One region of the Streptomyces sp. NPDC048507 genome, then DNA from elsewhere that is predicted to be linked to it. Evidence: riboswitches for the same ligand, from Rfam matches in the RefSeq annotation. Region 1 holds a riboswitch; the other holds the start of a gene.

The links. A riboswitch is a leader RNA that binds a small molecule or an ion and turns the genes downstream of it on or off. The one in region 1 is predicted to bind glycine.
Region 2: linked by a shared signal. The riboswitch ahead of gcvP (aminomethyl-transferring glycine dehydrogenase) and the one ahead of gcvT (glycine cleavage system aminomethyltransferase GcvT) in region 1 are both predicted to bind glycine.

Annotation. Positions count from the first base shown of each region.
Region 1 covers NZ_JBICWZ010000005.1:251,304-254,702, forward strand. The annotation lists gene ACGFXC_RS17130 (enhanced serine sensitivity protein SseB) at 1-507, opposite strand, end outside; gene ACGFXC_RS17135 (AAA family ATPase) at 574-1,233, opposite strand; glycine riboswitch at 1,412-1,515, shown strand; gene gcvT (glycine cleavage system aminomethyltransferase GcvT) at 1,699-2,814, shown strand; gene gcvH (glycine cleavage system protein GcvH) at 2,930-3,313, shown strand; gene glyA (serine hydroxymethyltransferase) at 3,331-3,399, shown strand, end outside.
Region 2 covers NZ_JBICWZ010000009.1:264,834-268,232, reverse strand. The annotation lists gene ACGFXC_RS25280 (DNA polymerase IV) at 1-815, shown strand, start outside; gene ACGFXC_RS25275 (PRC-barrel domain-containing protein) at 812-1,168, opposite strand; glycine riboswitch at 1,290-1,388, shown strand; gene gcvP (aminomethyl-transferring glycine dehydrogenase) at 1,586-3,399, shown strand, end outside.

The sequences.
Region 1 (3,399 bases):
GGCGGCGACCACGCCCGTGGCGCGGAACTCCTCGGCGGCGGCGGCGAGGAAGTCGACCGGATCCTCCTGCCAGTCGGGCTCGAACAGCCGGACGCGGCCGCCGCCGGCGGGTCCGTCGAGCGCGGTCCGCCCGGTGCGGCACAGCTCCGCGACGGCGGCCGGGGGCAGCGGTACGCCGACGGCGCCCTCGGGGTTCACGGCGATGCCCAGCTGCGGGGGCAGCCCGCGGGCGAACTCGACGGCGGGGGCGACGGCGAAGTCCATGGCGGGCCCGGCGCAGAAGCGGAACTGGGCCTCCGAGCTGTACACGGGGACGTACGCCTCCCCGCCGATCTGCATCGTGGGCAGGTCGAGGGCGGCGTGCCCGGGGCTGCCGCCGTGGGGCAGCGGGACCCACACCTGGCTGCGGCCGAGCGCCTCCAGGATGCGCGGACCGGCGTCCGCGGCGCCCAGGGCCGCCCCGAGGACCTGTTCCAATTCGTTCGCCGGCCAGCCGCTGCCCTGCATGTACGCCCTCCGTAAGGCTCCGCCCCGATGTCGCCCCGAGGCTACCGCCCGCCGCGGGCCCGCCGGTCAGCGGTGGAAGGCGATCCGGGTCACGGCGGCCGCCGAGCGGCGGTCGAGGAGGACGGCGGAGGCGCAGCCGGCCGGGAGGCGGCCCGCCTCGGCCTCGCGGAGCAGCCGGCCCACGGCGCCCCGGTGCCGGGCGAAGGCGTACGCGGAGACCCGCCGGCCCCGCGCGGCCTGCCCCGACCTGGCCTCCTCGGCGGTGGTGTCCAGCAGCAGCAGGTGCAGCGAGCGGCCCCGCCTGCGGGCGGCGGCGGCGAGCAGGGCGCGCACCCACACCTGGGTGCCGCAGTCGTGGACCACCACCGAGGCCCCGGAGCGCAGCCGCCGCCAGAGCCCCCAGTAGTGGGCGGCGCGCACCAGCGGCCGGTACACGGCGTACGGCAGGGCCCCCGGCATCCGTCGCTCCCAGCGTTCGCGGGCGTCCTGGGAGTCGATGCCGTCCTCGGCCGCGCGCTTGATCAGGGTGCTCTTGCCGCCGCCGGGCAGCCCGGAGACCACCACGATGTCCCCGTCCCGGAAGCCGAGCCGCCGCGGCCCTCGGACGGCGGCGCCGCGCAGGTCGCGCACCGGGCCGGCGGTCCGCTCCCGGGGGCCGCGCCGGGCCGGGACCCCCTCGGCGCACCGCTGGGGCCCCGTCGTCGTCAGCGCCGCGAATCTCCGCACAGTGATCGTCTCCCCCCGATGCCGGGCCGCAGGGACCCCGATGCCCACTGAGTGTAAAGAGACGGTAATCCCGGGGTCCCGGTTCCGGTCCGTCCGTTCTGCAGGGCCCCACTGCCCGTTCCCGAGCGGCCCGTGCAATGATGTGCGCCATCTGGACACCAACTGCATACCGGCCGCTTGAATCCGCGCGGGAGAGTCCCGGCACGCCGCGAGGCCGTGCCCGGGCGCCGAAGGAGCAAGTACCTCCCTTGAATCTCTCAGGCCCCGTACCGCGTGGATGAGGCAGATCTGAAAAGCGAGCCGCGCGCGTCCGTCCCCGACGGCCGCCGTGCGCTCCACCCAAGGTGCAAGCCAGGGCGTCCCGTCCTTCACACGGGGAACTCTCGGCGAACCTCTCAGGTTCCGATGACAGATGGGGAGGATCGTCCTCGTCATGTCATGCCCTGGGACCCGGGAGCCACACCCATGAGCACTGCCCCCCGCCTGACCGCGCTCGACGCGCTGCACCGCCAGCTCGGTGCGACCATGACCGACTTCGCGGGCTGGGACATGCCGCTGCGCTACGCCAGTGAGCGCGACGAGCACAACGCCGTGCGCACCAAGGCCGGCCTCTTCGACCTGTCCCACATGGGCGAGATCACGCTGACCGGCCCCGAGGCCGTCAAGGTGCTGGACTACGCGCTGGTCGGCAACATCTCCACCGTCGGCGTCGGCCGCGCCCGCTACACGCACATCTGCCGCGAGGACGGCGGGATCCTGGACGACCTGATCGTCTACCGCCTGGGCGAGACCGAGTACATGGTCGTCGCCAACGCCTCCAACGCCCAGGTCGTGCTGGACGCGATCACCGAGCGGGCCGCCGGCTTCGACGCCGAGGTGCGCGACGACCGCGACGCCTACGCGCTGATCGCCGTGCAGGGTCCCGAGTCCCCCGGCATCCTGAAGTCGCTGACCGACGCCGACCTGGACGGCCTGAAGTACTACGCGGGCCTCCCGGGCACCGTCGCGGGCGTGCCCGCGCTGATCGCGCGCACCGGCTACACCGGTGAGGACGGCTTCGAGCTGTTCGTCTCCCCGGAGCACGCCGTGGAGCTGTGGCAGGCGCTGACGAAGGCGGGCGAGGGTGCCGGCCTGGTGCCCGCCGGCCTGTCCTGCCGCGACACGCTGCGCCTGGAGGCGGGCATGCCGCTGTACGGGCACGAGCTGACCACCGCGCTCACCCCCTTCGACGCGGGCCTGGGCCGGGTCGTGAAGTTCGAGAAGGAGGGGGACTTCGTCGGCCGCGCCGCGCTGGAGGCCGCCGCCGAGCGCGCCGGGACGAACCCGCCGCGCAAGCTGGTCGGCCTGATCGCCGAGGGCCGCCGCGTCCCGCGCGCCGGGTTCCCCGTCGTCGCCGGGGGCCGGGTGATCGGCGAGGTCACCTCCGGCGCCCCGTCCCCGACCCTGGGCAAGCCGATCGCCATGGCGTACGTCGACGCGGCGCACGCCGCGCCCGGCACCTCCGGCGTCGGCGTGGACATTCGCGGTAGGCATGAGGCGTACGAGGTCGTGGCGCTGCCGTTCTACAAGCGGCAGAAGTAGTCACCGCCGCCGTGGGGCCGGCCGGCCGCACGGCGGTTCCGGCGCCCCGTGCGCCCGTCCCGGTACGCGAGACCACTGTTCACATCCACTCCCCCGCATCCAGGAGAATCAGGTCATGAGCAACCCCCAGCAGCTGCGTTACACCAAGGAGCACGAGTGGCTGTCGGACGCCGTCGACGGCGTCGCGACGGTCGGCATCACGGAGTTCGCGGCCAACGCGCTCGGTGACGTCGTCTACGCCCAGCTCCCCGCGGTCGGCGACAACGTCACCGAGGGCGAGACCTGTGGCGAGCTGGAGTCGACCAAGTCGGTCAGCGACCTGTACTCCCCCGTCTCCGGCGAGGTCGTCGAGGCCAACCAGGACGTCGTGGACGACCCGTCGCTGGTGAACTCCGCTCCCTTCGAGGGTGGCTGGCTGTTCAAGGTGCGCCTCTCGGAGGAGCCGAAGGACGTGCTCTCCGCCGACGAGTACGCCGCGCTCACCCACTCCGACAACTGAGACCCCAGGGGATCCTGATGTCCGTACTGAACACCCCTCTCCACGAGCTCGACCCGGACGTCGCCGCCGCCGTCGACGCCGAACTC
Region 2 (3,399 bases), on a different contig from region 1:
CCCACGGGGTCGGGCTGTACCGGATGGCGCTCGGGCTGGACGACCGGCCGGTGGTCGCGGAGCGGGACGCGAAATCGGTGTCCGTGGAGGACACCTTCGACGTGGACCTGCACGACCGGGTGCGGATCCGCTCCGAGGTGCAGCGGCTCGCCGACCGCTGCGTGGGGCGGCTGCGCGCCTCCGGGCACTCGGGGCGGACCATCGTCCTGAAGGTGCGGCGGTACGACTTCTCCACGCTGACCCGCTCCGAGACCCTGCGCGGGCCCACGGATGACGCCTCGGTGGTCCGGGAGGCCGCGGCGCGGCTGCTGGAGGGCGTGGACACCACCGGCGGCGTGCGGCTGCTGGGGGTCGGTGTGACGGGGCTCGCGGACTACACGCAGGAGGACCTGTTCGCCCAGGCGCTCGGCGCCGGAGCCGACGCGCTCGGCGAGGCCGGGGGTGAGGGGGAGGACGCGGAGCCGGAGGCGGAGGGCGTTGCGCCGGACGGGGCGGCCGGGGCCGGTGAGGCGGATGTCGTCGGGGGTGATGAGGGTGCCGGTTCCGGGGCGGCGCCCGCGGCGCCGGGGGAGCCGGAGCCGCAGGCCGCTCCCGTACGGCACTGGGCCGCGGGGAGCGACGTACGGCACGCGGTGTACGGGCCCGGCTGGGTGCAGGGCAGCGGGGTGGGGCGGGTCACCGTACGGTTCGAGCGGCCGGGATCGCCGCCCGGGCGCGTGCGCACCTTCCGGCTGGACGACCTCGAACTGGAGGCTTCCGATCCGCTTCCCCTGGTGGGGTGGCGGCCCGCGGACGGGGACGGCGCGGAGTCCTAGGACCGGCTCTCGGGCGGGGGGTGGTGGAAGCTGCCCGGCAGGGTCACGTCCAGGCCGTAGTGGTGGTAGAGCTGCAGCTCCTGTTCGGGGGAGAGGTGGCGGCCGACCCCGAAGTCGGGGGCGTCCTTGATCAGGGAGCGTTCGAAGGGCACCCGCAGGGTGTCGCCCACCACCTCGCTGGGCTCCAGCGGGACGAAGGCGTCCCGGCCGAAGAGGCCCGTGCGGACGGCGGCCCATTCCGGTACGCCCGTGGCGTCGTCGAGGTAGACCTCGTCCACGGTGCCGATCTTGGCCCCGTTGCGGTCGAACGCCTTGCGGCCGATCAGGCTGCGCGGATCGATGTCGGTCTGCACGGTCCCTCCGTACGGTCGCAGTGGTACAACTCATCCGTAATCACTACAGAAGTGCATATTGGGAGAGGGGGCCACTCGAGGGAGTCGCGAGATCCTCGCTGGTAGGCTGGGTGATGGCTGTCGACCCTGTGCGGGAGAGTCCTCCGAGTGAGCGTGACGGAGGCGCCGAAGGAGCAAATCCTCCCCGGAATCTCTCAGGCATACGTACCGCACGTGGTGAGGCCACTCTGGAAAGCAGGGGCGGGAACCGGGCACGCAGTACCGGTCCCTCTCCTCACCGACGGTGAAAGCCGGACCGCAGGGGCGATCCCCGTGCGGCCCGGTGAAGCTCTCAGGTTGAGATGACAGAGGGGGAGGCCGTCCGGGTGCCCGCGCCGTGGTGCCCCTCGCAGGTCATACGACCAGGAGGCCTCCGTCATGACCGCCAACCGCATTCCGCTCTCCCAGCTGGAGCGAGGCATCCCCTTCGAGCAGCGCCACATCGGCCCGGACGCCGAGGCGCAGGCCAAGATGCTCGCCCACGTGGGCTACGGCTCCCTGGACGAGCTCACCGCGGCCGCGGTGCCGGATGTGATCAAGACCGCCGACGCGCTGGACCTGCCCGACGCGCGCACGGAGGCCGAGGTGCTGGCCGAGCTGCGCTCGCTCGCGGACCGCAACCAGGTGCTGTCGTCGATGATCGGCCTCGGCTACTACGGCACCTTCACGCCCCCGGTGATCCTGCGCAACGTCATGGAGAACCCGGCCTGGTACACGGCGTACACCCCGTACCAGCCGGAGATCTCGCAGGGCCGCCTGGAGGCGCTGCTGAACTTCCAGACCGTCGTCGCCGAGCTGACCGGGCTGCCGACCTCCGGCGCCTCCCTGCTCGACGAGGGCACCGCCGCCGCCGAGGCCATGTCCCTGGCCCGGCGCGTGGGCAAGGTCAAGGGCGGTGTCTTCCTGATCGACGCCGACGCGCTGCCGCAGACCATCGCCGTGATCGAGACCCGTGCCGAGCCCATCGGGATCGAGGTCGTCGTCGCCGACCTGTCCGGGGGCATCCCGGACGGGATCGCCGAGCGCGGCGTCTTCGGCGTGCTCCTCCAGTACCCCGGTGCCTCCGGCGCCGTGCGCGCGATCAAGCCGGTCATCGACCAGGCCCACGAGCTCGGTGCCGTCGTCACCGTCTCGGCCGACCTGCTCGCCCTGACCCTGCTGACCTCCCCGGGCGAGCTCGGCGCCGACATCGCGGTCGGCACCACCCAGCGCTTCGGCGTCCCGATGGGCTTCGGCGGGCCGCACGCCGGTTACATGGCCGTCCAGCAGAAGCACGCCCGCTCGCTGCCCGGCCGCCTCGTCGGCGTCTCCGTCGACGCGGACGGGAACAAGGCCTACCGCCTGGCCCTGCAGACCCGCGAGCAGCACATCCGCCGCGAGAAGGCCACCAGCAACATCTGTACCGCCCAGGTGCTGCTCGCCGTCATGGCCGGGATGTACGCCGTCTACCACGGTCCGGACGGCCTGCGCACGATCGCCCGCCGCACCCACCGCTACGCCACCCTGCTCGCCGCCGGCCTCGCGGCCGGCGGGGTCGAGCTGGTGCACGGCTCCTTCTTCGACACGGTCACCGCCCGGGTGCCGGGCAAGGCCGCCGAGGTCGTCGCCGCGGCCCGCGAGGGCGGGGTCAACCTCTTCCGGGCCGACGCCGACCACGTCTCGGTCGCCTGTGACGAGACCACCCTGCGCGCCGACCTCGACGCCGTCTGGGCCGCCTTCGGCGTCAGCGCCGACATCGAGGCCCTGGACGGGGCCACCCCGGACACGCTGCCCGAGGAGCTGCTGCGCTCGGACGCGTACCTGACCCACCCGGTCTTCCACCAGCACCGCTCCGAGACCGCGATGCTGCGCTACCTGCGCAAGCTCTCGGACAAGGACTACGCGCTGGACCGCGGCATGATCCCGCTGGGCTCCTGCACCATGAAGCTCAACGCGACCACCGAGATGGAGCCGGTGACCTGGCCCGAGTTCGGCCAGCTGCACCCGTTCGCCCCGGTCGAGCAGGCGGGCGGCTACCTCACGCTCATCACCGAGCTGGAGGAACGTCTCTGCGAGGTCACCGGCTACGACAAGGTCTCGATCCAGCCGAACGCCGGCTCCCAGGGCGAGCTCGCCGGCCTGCTGGCCGTGCGCGCCTACCACCGGTCGAACGGCGACGAGCAGCGCACCATCTGCCTGATCCCCTCCTCCGC